Regions from separate parts of the Streptomyces sp. NPDC014733 genome, predicted to be linked through region 1. Evidence: predicted binding sites of a transcription regulator. Region 1 holds the regulator's gene; the other holds the start of a gene.
The links. The regulator HspR, encoded in region 1, represses chaperone genes until heat shock. The targets are predictions, from matches to a motif close to TTGAGNNNNNNNNNCTCAA.
Positions count from the first base shown of each region.

Region 2: lon (endopeptidase La) is a predicted target of HspR. The motif match lies at 2,183-2,201, and genes of this name have one in related genera.

Region 1 is NZ_JBIBYO010000017.1:12,605-17,016, reverse strand. It holds gene ACF1BH_RS27815 (Uma2 family endonuclease) at 109-681, shown strand; gene ACF1BH_RS27810 (TIGR03618 family F420-dependent PPOX class oxidoreductase) at 756-1,160, shown strand; gene ACF1BH_RS27805 (hypothetical protein) at 1,261-1,665, shown strand; gene ACF1BH_RS27800 (heat shock protein transcriptional repressor HspR) at 1,755-2,204, opposite strand; gene dnaJ (molecular chaperone DnaJ) at 2,206-3,384, opposite strand; gene grpE (nucleotide exchange factor GrpE) at 3,430-4,092, opposite strand; gene dnaK (molecular chaperone DnaK) at 4,089-4,412, opposite strand, start outside.
Region 2 is NZ_JBIBYO010000001.1:249,901-254,312, forward strand. It holds gene lon (endopeptidase La) at 1-2,160, opposite strand, end outside; gene ACF1BH_RS01090 (GNAT family N-acetyltransferase) at 2,361-3,152, shown strand; gene ACF1BH_RS01095 (rhomboid-like protein) at 3,204-3,998, opposite strand; gene ACF1BH_RS01100 (spermidine synthase) at 4,194-4,412, shown strand, end outside.

The DNA of each region.
Region 1 (4,412 bases):
GACGCGCCGTGCCACACCTACGGGTGAACGCTCTGGCATATGCCAGAGACATCGACCACGGGGTGGCGACACTGGCCTCGAACGCAATGGAGGTGCAGCATGACGGCTATGGCATACGAGCCGACGGCGACCGACCAGCAGACCCTCCTGGACTTCTTCCTCGGCATGGACACCCCCCATGGGTTCCGCGCCGAGTTCATCGAAGGGGAGATTGTTGTGTCACCGCCGACCGACGGGGATCACGAGGACTACCTGAGCACGCTGGCCCGGCAGCTCTTCCGGTCCTCGGCGACCGAGATGGACGTGTCGGGGAACAAGGGCCTGGTCCTTCCGAGCGGAGGGCGGTCCACCAAGAATCACGTCATCCCGGACGCCACGGTCGCGCCGCGCCGCCTGCGCCGTTTCCGGGGCGCCGAGCCCTGGATGGCGCCCGACGGCATCGCCCTCGTCATCGAAGTGACCAGCAGCAAGGCAGCTCAGGACCGCATCGCCAAACGCCACTGCTACGCCCGCGCCGCCCTCCCCCTCTACCTCCTCGTCGACCGCGAGACCTCCACGGTCACGCTGTTCAGCGACCCCCGGGACGACGACTACCGCGAATCCCACTCCCTCCCCTTCGGCAAACCGCTGCCGCTCCCCGCCCCCTTCGCCTTCACCCTGGAGACCGGCGACTTCCTCTGAGGCGGGCGCACGGGGCCCGGCCCCGCGCCGTACGCGGAACGGGCGCCCCGTCACCCGTTCCGTACGCTTCCCCCATGGCTCACGATCTCGCCGCCCTCAGCCCCGCCTACCTCGCCTTCTGGGGTGAGCACCTCATGTCGACGCTGACCACGCCGCGGCGCGACGGCTCCCCGCACGTGGTGCCGGTCGGCGTGACGTACGACGCGGAGCAGCGGATCGCGCGGGTCATCACCCGCGGCGGCTCCACCAAGGCGCGCAATGTGCGGGCCGCGGGGCCGGACGGGGCGCGGGTCGCGGTCTGCCAGGTCGCGGGGCGGCGGTGGGCGACGCTGGAGGGGATCGCCCGGGTGCGGACGGACGCGGCGGCGGTCGCGGAGGCCGAGCGGCGGTACGCCGAGCGGTACGGCCGGACGCCGACGCCCAACCCGGAGCGGGTGGCGATCGAGATCAGCGTGGACCGGGCGCTCGGCCGGGCCTGAGCGGGCACCACACGGCTTGCGCGGCGGGTGTACGCGCCGTTACCGCGGACGCCGTACGCCGGTATCGTCGCCCGCACACCGACCCCGCCCGGAGGGCACGATGAACCCGGTCCGCGCCACCGCCCTCGCCTGTCTGATGCCGCTGTCGGAACTGGTCGACGAGCCTTTCCTCGTCGACGACCGCGGTCAGCACGCGATGTGCGCTCGGTGGGCGGCGGCCCGCGGCTACGACCTCACCTGCCGGCTGAGTCTGCACCGGCTGCCCGCCGGGCACCCCACACTCTGGCGCGATGTGGACCGCGGTCTGGTCGACGTCTTCGTGGCCCCGCACCGCCGTGCGCTGGAACACGCCGTGGACGACGCCGACGCCTTCGCCGCCCGCTGCGCCGCCGCCGGGGTCCGCCTGGCCACCGCCGACCTCGACGAACCGGTCTACGACCGCGCCTTGACCTCGGGCGTCCACCGCCGCCTGTCGATGCCGACGGCGGGGTACAGCGGACGCTGAACGGGCCCCGGCCGGCCCCGGGCGCCCGGACATGCGAAAGGGCCGGGTCACCCCGGCCCTCTCCGCTGCTCACCACCGCGCTCCGGCGGTCACTCGCCCCGCTTGGGGCGCCACACCACCAGTGCGCTGGTCTGCTGCACGTCCTGATACGGCACCAGATCGCGGCGGTAGGACGCGTGCACCGCGGCCTCCCGCTGCTGCATGGCGCTGGCCGCGCCCTCCAGGGCGCCCTGGAGTTCGGCGACGCGCTGCTGGAGGGCGGTGACCTGGTTCTCCAGCTCGATGATGCGCTTGATGCCGGCGAGGTTGATGCCCTCGTCCTGGGACAGCTGCTGCACCGTGCGGAGCAGTTCGATGTCCCGGGCGGAGTACCGGCGGCCCCGCCCGGCCGTACGGTCGGGCGAGACCAGGCCGAGCCGGTCGTACTGACGGAGGGTCTGCGGATGCAGGCCGGAGAGCTGAGCCGCGACGGAGATGACGTATACCGGCGAATCTTCGGTCAGTTCGTACGGATTCCGACGGTGACCCCGGCTGTCCATCTCATGCTCCCTTCGCGGCCTGGAACAGCTCCGCCCGCGGATCCTGATCCGCGGTCGCCTCGCGATAGGACTCCAGCGACTCCTTCGCCTTGTCGCCGAGGTCCTTGGGAACGATCACCTCGACGGTGACCAGCAGGTCACCCCGGGTGCCGTCCTTGCGCACCGAGCCCTTGCCCCGCGCCCGCATGGTGCGGCCGTTGGGCGTGCCCGGCGCGATCTTGAGCGTGACGGGCGGACCGCCCAGCGTCGGCACCCGCACCTCGCCGCCGAGCGCCGCCTCCGGGAAGGTGACCGGCACCGTGACGGTGAGGTTGTCGCCCTTGCGGCCGAAGACCGGGTGCGGCTGGACGTGCACCACGACGTAGAGATCGCCCGCCGGACCGCCGTGCTCGCCGGGCGTGCCCTTGCCGCGCAGCCGGATGCGCTGCCCGTCGGAGACGCCCGCCGGGATGCGGACCTGCATCGTCCGGGCGCTGGTGGCCCGGCCGCTGCCCTTGCAGACGTCGCAGGGGTTCTCCGCGATCAGGCCGCGGCCCTTGCAGTCGGCGCACGGATCGGTGAGCGAGAAGCCGCCGCCCGCGCCCCGGCTGACCTGGCCGGTGCCCACACAGGTCGGGCAGACCCGCGGGGTGCCGTTCTTGTCGCCGGTGCCCGAGCACGCCTTGCACGGCTCCTTGCTGGACATCCGCAGCGGGACCGTGGCCCCGTCCACCGCCTCGGTGAAGCTCAGCGTCACCTCGGACTCGATGTCCTGCCCCCGCCGCGGCTGGGTACGGGTGCCCGCCCCGCCGCCGCGGTTGAACAGGCCGCCGAAGACGTCCCCGAGGCCCCCGCCGAAGCCGCCGCCACTCCCCTGGTGACCCGGCGTGCCCCCGAAGAGGTCGCCGAGGTCGAAGTTGAAGTTGCCGCCGCCCCCGCCGGGACCGGGACGGAAGCCACCGTTGCCGAAGAGCGCCCGCGCCTCGTCGTACTCCTTGCGGCGCTTGGGGTCGCCGAGGATGTCGTTCGCCTCGGAGATCTCCTTGAAGCGCGCCTCGGCGCCGGCGTCACCGGTGTTGGCGTCCGGGTGGTTCTCCCGGGCGAGCTTGCGGTACGCCTTCTTGATCTCGGCGTCGGTGGCGTCCTTCGGGACGCCGAGGACCTTGTAGTAGTCCTTCTCGACGAAGTCCTTCGTGCTCATCCCCGACGTCCCTCCTTCCGCGTCTTCTTCTCTGCCGTCCGCACGTCAGCCCTCGTCCGGGCCACCGTTTTCCTCGTCCGAAGCCTTGGCACCGTCCTCGGATGCGGACTTACCGCCCTGGGCGCCCGGCTGCGGCTCGGCGACGGCGACCCGCGCGGGGCGGATCGTTCGCTCACCGATGCGATACCCGGGCTGCAGGATGGCCACGCACGTGGTCTCCGTGACGTCCGGCGCGTACGAGTGCATCAGGGCTTCGTGGATCGTCGGGTCGAAGGGCTCGCCCTCCTTGCCGAACTGCTGCAGGCCCAGCTTGGCGACCACGGTCTCCAGCGATTCGGCCACCGACTTGAAGCCGCCGACCAGCTCGCCGTGATCGCGGGCGCGGCCCACGTCGTCCAGGACCGGGAGCAGCTCGGACAGGAGGTTCGCCGCGGCGATCTCCTTGACCGCGACGCGGTCCCGCTCCACCCGGCGCCGGTAGTTCTGGTACTCGGCCTGGAGCCGCTGGAGGTCCGCGGTGCGCTCGGTGAGCGCGGAGCGGGCCTGGTCCAGCTGCGCGGTGAGCGCGACGTCCTGTGCGCTCTGCTTGTCGTCCCCGGCCGGGGCCGAGCCCGCCTTGTCGGCGGACTCGGCTCGTGCCGCGTCGTCAGCTGCGGACTCGGCGGAGACGTCGGGCTTCTCGTCGAAGCCCGGGGTCTCCTCCGTCACGCCGCACCATCCTTCTTGGGCTTCTCGTCATCGACGATCTCGGCGTCCACGACGTCGTCCTCGGCCTTGGCCTGGCCCGCACCGGCGCCCGCGGCACCGGCGTCGGCGCCCGCGGCCTGGGCGTCGGCGTACATGGCCTGGCCCAGCTTCTGCGAGACGGCGGCTACCTTCTCGGTGGCGGTGCGGATCTCGGCGGAGTCCTCGCCCTTGAGCTTCTCCTTCAGCTCACCGACGGCGGTCTCGACCTCGGTCTTCACCTCGGCGGGAACCTTGTCCTCGTTGTCCTTGAGGAACTTCTCCGTCTGGTAGACGAGCTGCTC
Region 2 (4,412 bases), on a different contig from region 1:
GGTCATCGTGACGCCCGCGCTCGGCCCGTCCTTCGGGACGGCGCCGGCCGGTACGTGCAGATGGACGCCGCGCTCCTTGAGGTCGCCGACCGGCAGCTCCAGCTCCGCCCCGCGGGAGCGCAGGAACGACAGCGCGATGTGCGCCGACTCCTTCATCACGTCGCCGAGCTGACCGGTGAGCGTCAGCCCCGAGGCGCCCGTCTCCGGGTCGGCGAGCGACGCCTCGACGTAGAGCACATCGCCGCCGGCGCCGGTGACCGCGAGCCCGGTCACCACCCCGGGTACGGCGGTCCGCCGCACGGCCGGGTCCTGCGCCGCCTCCGGGGTGTGGTGCGGCCGTCCGATCAGCGGGCGCAGCTCCTCGGTGCCCACGGTGAACGGCAGCTCCCGCTCGCCCAGTTCGTGGCGGGCGGCCACCTTGCGCAGCAGCCGGGCCACCGCGCGCTCCAGGTTCCGCACGCCCGCCTCGCGGGTGTACTCCCCGGCCAGGCTGCGCAGCGCCTCGTCGGTGAGGGTGACCTCGCCGGGCGCGAGTCCGGCCAGCTCCAGCTGGCGCGGGAGCAGATGGTCACGGGCGATGACGATCTTCTCGTCCTCGGTGTAGCCGTCCAGCCGGACCAGCTCCATCCGGTCGAGCAGGGGCCCGGGGATGGCGTCGAGGACGTTGGCGGTGGCGAGGAACACCACGTCGCTGAGGTCGAGTTCGACCTCCAGGTAGTGGTCGCGGAAGGTGTGGTTCTGCGCCGGGTCCAGGACCTCCAGGAGGGCCGCAGCGGGGTCGCCGCGGTAGTCGGAGCCGACCTTGTCGATCTCGTCGAGCAGCACCACCGGGTTCATCGAACCGGCTTCCTTGATCGCCCGGACGATGCGCCCGGGCAGCGCGCCGACGTACGTCCGCCGGTGGCCGCGGATCTCCGCCTCGTCGCGTACGCCGCCGAGCGCCACCCGGACGAAGGAGCGGCCCATGGCCCGGGCGACGGACTCGCCGAGCGAGGTCTTGCCGACGCCGGGCGGTCCGACCAGCGCCAGCACGGCACCCCCGGCGCGGCGCCCGCCACCGGCGGTGGCCCCGGCGTCGGCGGTGTCGGCGGTGTCGGCGGCGGCCCGTTCGGCGCGCCGCTTGCGGACCGCCAGGTACTCGGTGATCCGTTCCTTGACGTCCTCCAGACCGGCGTGGTCCGCGTCGAGCACGGCGCGGGCGCCGGTGATGTCGTAGGCGTCCTCGGTCCGTTCGTTCCAGGGCAGTTCGAGGACGGTGTCGAGCCAGTTGCGGATCCAGGGGCCCTCGGGGCTCTGGTCGCCGGCCCGCTCCAGCTTGTCGACCTCCTTGAGGGCGGCCTTACGGACGTCCTCGGGGAGGTCCGCGGCCTCGACGCGGGCGCGGTGGTCGCCGTTCTCGTCGCCGTCGCCGGTCAGCTCGGACAGCTCCTTGCGGACCGCCTCCAGCTGCCGCCGCAGCAGGAATTCGCGCTGCTGCTTGTCGACGCCCTGCTGGACGTCCTTGGCGATGGCCTCGGCGACGTCCTGTTCGGCCAGATGGTCGCGGAGCGTCTCGGTGGCGAACTTCAGCCGGGCGACCGGGTCGGCGGTCTCCAGCAGCCGGACCTTCTGCTCGGTGGTGAGGAACGGCGAGTACCCGGCGTTGTCGGCGAGGGCGGAGACGTCCTCGATCTGCTGGACGCGGTCGACGACCTGCCAGGCGCCGCGCTTGCGCAGCCAGCTGGTGGCCAGCGCCTTGTACTCGGTGACCAGCTCGGTCACGGCGCCGGGGAGGGTCCGGCCGCCCTCGCCGTCGGCGGTGCCCGGCACCGTCTCCTCGACCGCGGTGCCCGCCACCCAGAGGGCGGCGCCCGGGCCGGTGGTGCCGGATCCGATGCGCACCCGGCGCAGCCCGCGGATCAGCGCGCCGGGATCGCCGTCGGACAACCGCCCGACCTGCTCGATCCGCCCGAGCGTGCCGATCGCGGCGTAGGTGCCGTCGACCCGGGGCACAAGCAGCACCTCCGGCTTGTTGCCCTGGACGGCGGCGGACTGCGCGGCCTCCACGGCGGCCCGCACGTCCGCGTCCGACAGGTCCAGCGGCACCACCATCCCGGGCAGCACCACCTCGTCATCGAGGGGCAGCACCGGCAGAGTGAGCGTGTGGGACGACGAAGCCATGATCTCCCCTTCGGCAGGCAAGTTGAGTTGTACCCACTCAATGTCCGGGGCCGGGGAGATGTTCCCCGCTCCGTGTTCGCCGTGAGCGATCAGGGGGTCGCGGTCCGGCACGACGGACGGGCCCCCGGCCTTGCGGAGCGCCACGCCCGCCCGCCGCGGCCTGCCGGAAAACCGTTTGCCACCCCTCGTACCGTCGAACCGTGACGGACATCGACGGCTTGCTCGCGGCCTACGACGAGCGGATGCGGGGCGTCCCCGCGGACCTCCCCCGGGGCGTCACCCGGGAACAGGACGGGCCGCTGACGCGGCTGACCGGACAGTTCCGCGGCTTCGTCAGCGGCCCGCCCGACCTGGGCGTCCACGGCGCCGAGCTGGACGCGCTGATCGCCCGGCAGTGCGCGGTGTTCGCCGCCCGGGGCGAGGCCGTGGAGTGGAAGACCCGCGGCCACGACCTGCCGGCGGACCTCCCGGAGCGGCTGCGGGCCGCCGGGTTCGTGCCCGAGGAGCGGGAGACGGTGCTCATCGGCCGCGCCCGGGAGCTGGCCGGGGACCCGGTGCTCCCCGAGGGCGTCACGCTGCGCCAGGTCACCGACGACGCCGACCTGCGGCGGATCGCGGCCATGGAGACGGCGGTGTGGGGCGAGGACCACGACTGGCTGGCCGACGATCTGATCGCCCGGGTCGCGGCCACCCCGGACGGCATCGCGGTGCTGGTCGCGGAGGCCGGTGACGAGGTGGTCTCGGCGGGCTGGCTGGTGCTGCGGCCCGGCACCGGGTGCGCGAGCCTGTGGGGCGGCTCGACGCTGCCCGCCTGGCGCGGCCGGGGCATCTACCGCGCCCTGGTCGCCGCCCGCGCCATGCTCGCGGTGGCCCACGGCGCGGACCTCCTCCAGGTCGACGCCTCCGACGCCAGCGCCCCGATCCTGCGCCGCCTCGGCTTCCGCGCGGTGACCACGACCACGCCGTACGTGTGGACACCCGGGAGCGGCTGAGCGGCCACCGGGGCGGCGGGCCGCGGCACGGGCGCCCGGCCCGCACCCGGCTCAGCGCCGCCGCGCCCCCGCCACCGGCACGGGACGCCCCGGCACCGGACGCGCCACCGCCGGGCGCGCCACCGGCCGCCGCAGCGCCGGATGCCCCAGGTCGCCGTGGAGCCGCGCCGGGCGCGGACCGGACCGGGCCCGGCGCAGCAGCGGCCAGGCGGTGACGCCGAGGGCGAGGGAGAGCAGATGGCCGGCGGAGCTGAGCGGGTCGGCGAAGGTCAGCAGGTCCGCCGTGGCGTAGCAGGCGGCGCCACCGAGCAGCAGCCACCGCAGCCGCCCCGGCAGCACTCCGGTGAGCGCTCCGGCGCAGGTCATCACGCCGTAGCTGATGCCGTAGTCGAGGCGGTGCGCCGCACCGGGCGGCAGCGCCCCGGTGGCGACGGCGGCGCCCACCGGCAGCTCCGTGGCGAGGGTGGCCAGCACATGGCCGCCGAGGAAGACGGCGAGGGTGCGCGCGGCGCCGACCCGCCGCTCCAGCGCCGCCGGCACCACGACGAAGGCGAGTGCGAAGCCGGAGAGCAGCCCGCCGTCGATCCACAGCGCGCTCGCCACCAGCACCCGCACCGGCGTCGCCGCCAGATGCGCCGCATCCGTGCTGGAGCCCCGCAGCAGCTCCGCCACCCGCGCCGGGTCCGCGTACGCCGCGAAGAGCGACGTCGCCACCAGCAGCAGCGCGTACCAGAAGGTGAACGGCGTGGTCCGGGGCCCGGGCAGCACCCGCCCCGGCCACCGGCGCCACCGCGCCGCGCCGCCGCGCGGGGGCAGCCCGGCCCGCACCTCCGTCACACCGTTCACCGCGCCCCTCCCGCCCCTGTCATCCCGGCCCCCGGTCCGTCCGCCGTACTCAACGCGCGGCGGCGCCCGCCCGTTCACCGCGCGACGCCCCGGCCCGCGTGAGGTACGTCACGGCGCACAACCCCGGGGCGGCCCACGGCGTTGCCCGCCGAATCGGTTGGACCCTCGCCCGCGGGGTTGGCCAGGATGGGCGGCATGACTCCCGCTCCCCCCGACCCGACCTTCCCCACCCCGGCCGGCCCCGTGGACGGCCCGGTCACGCTGGACCGCCGCGAGGGCCCGTACGGCGAGGTGGTGCTGCGCCGACGCGACGGCGCGGACGGCTCCGGCGGCGCGCCGGTCTTCGAGATCATCGCCAACGGCTGCTTCCTGATGGACACCTCCGACGGCCGTTCCGAGCGGCTGCTGATCGAT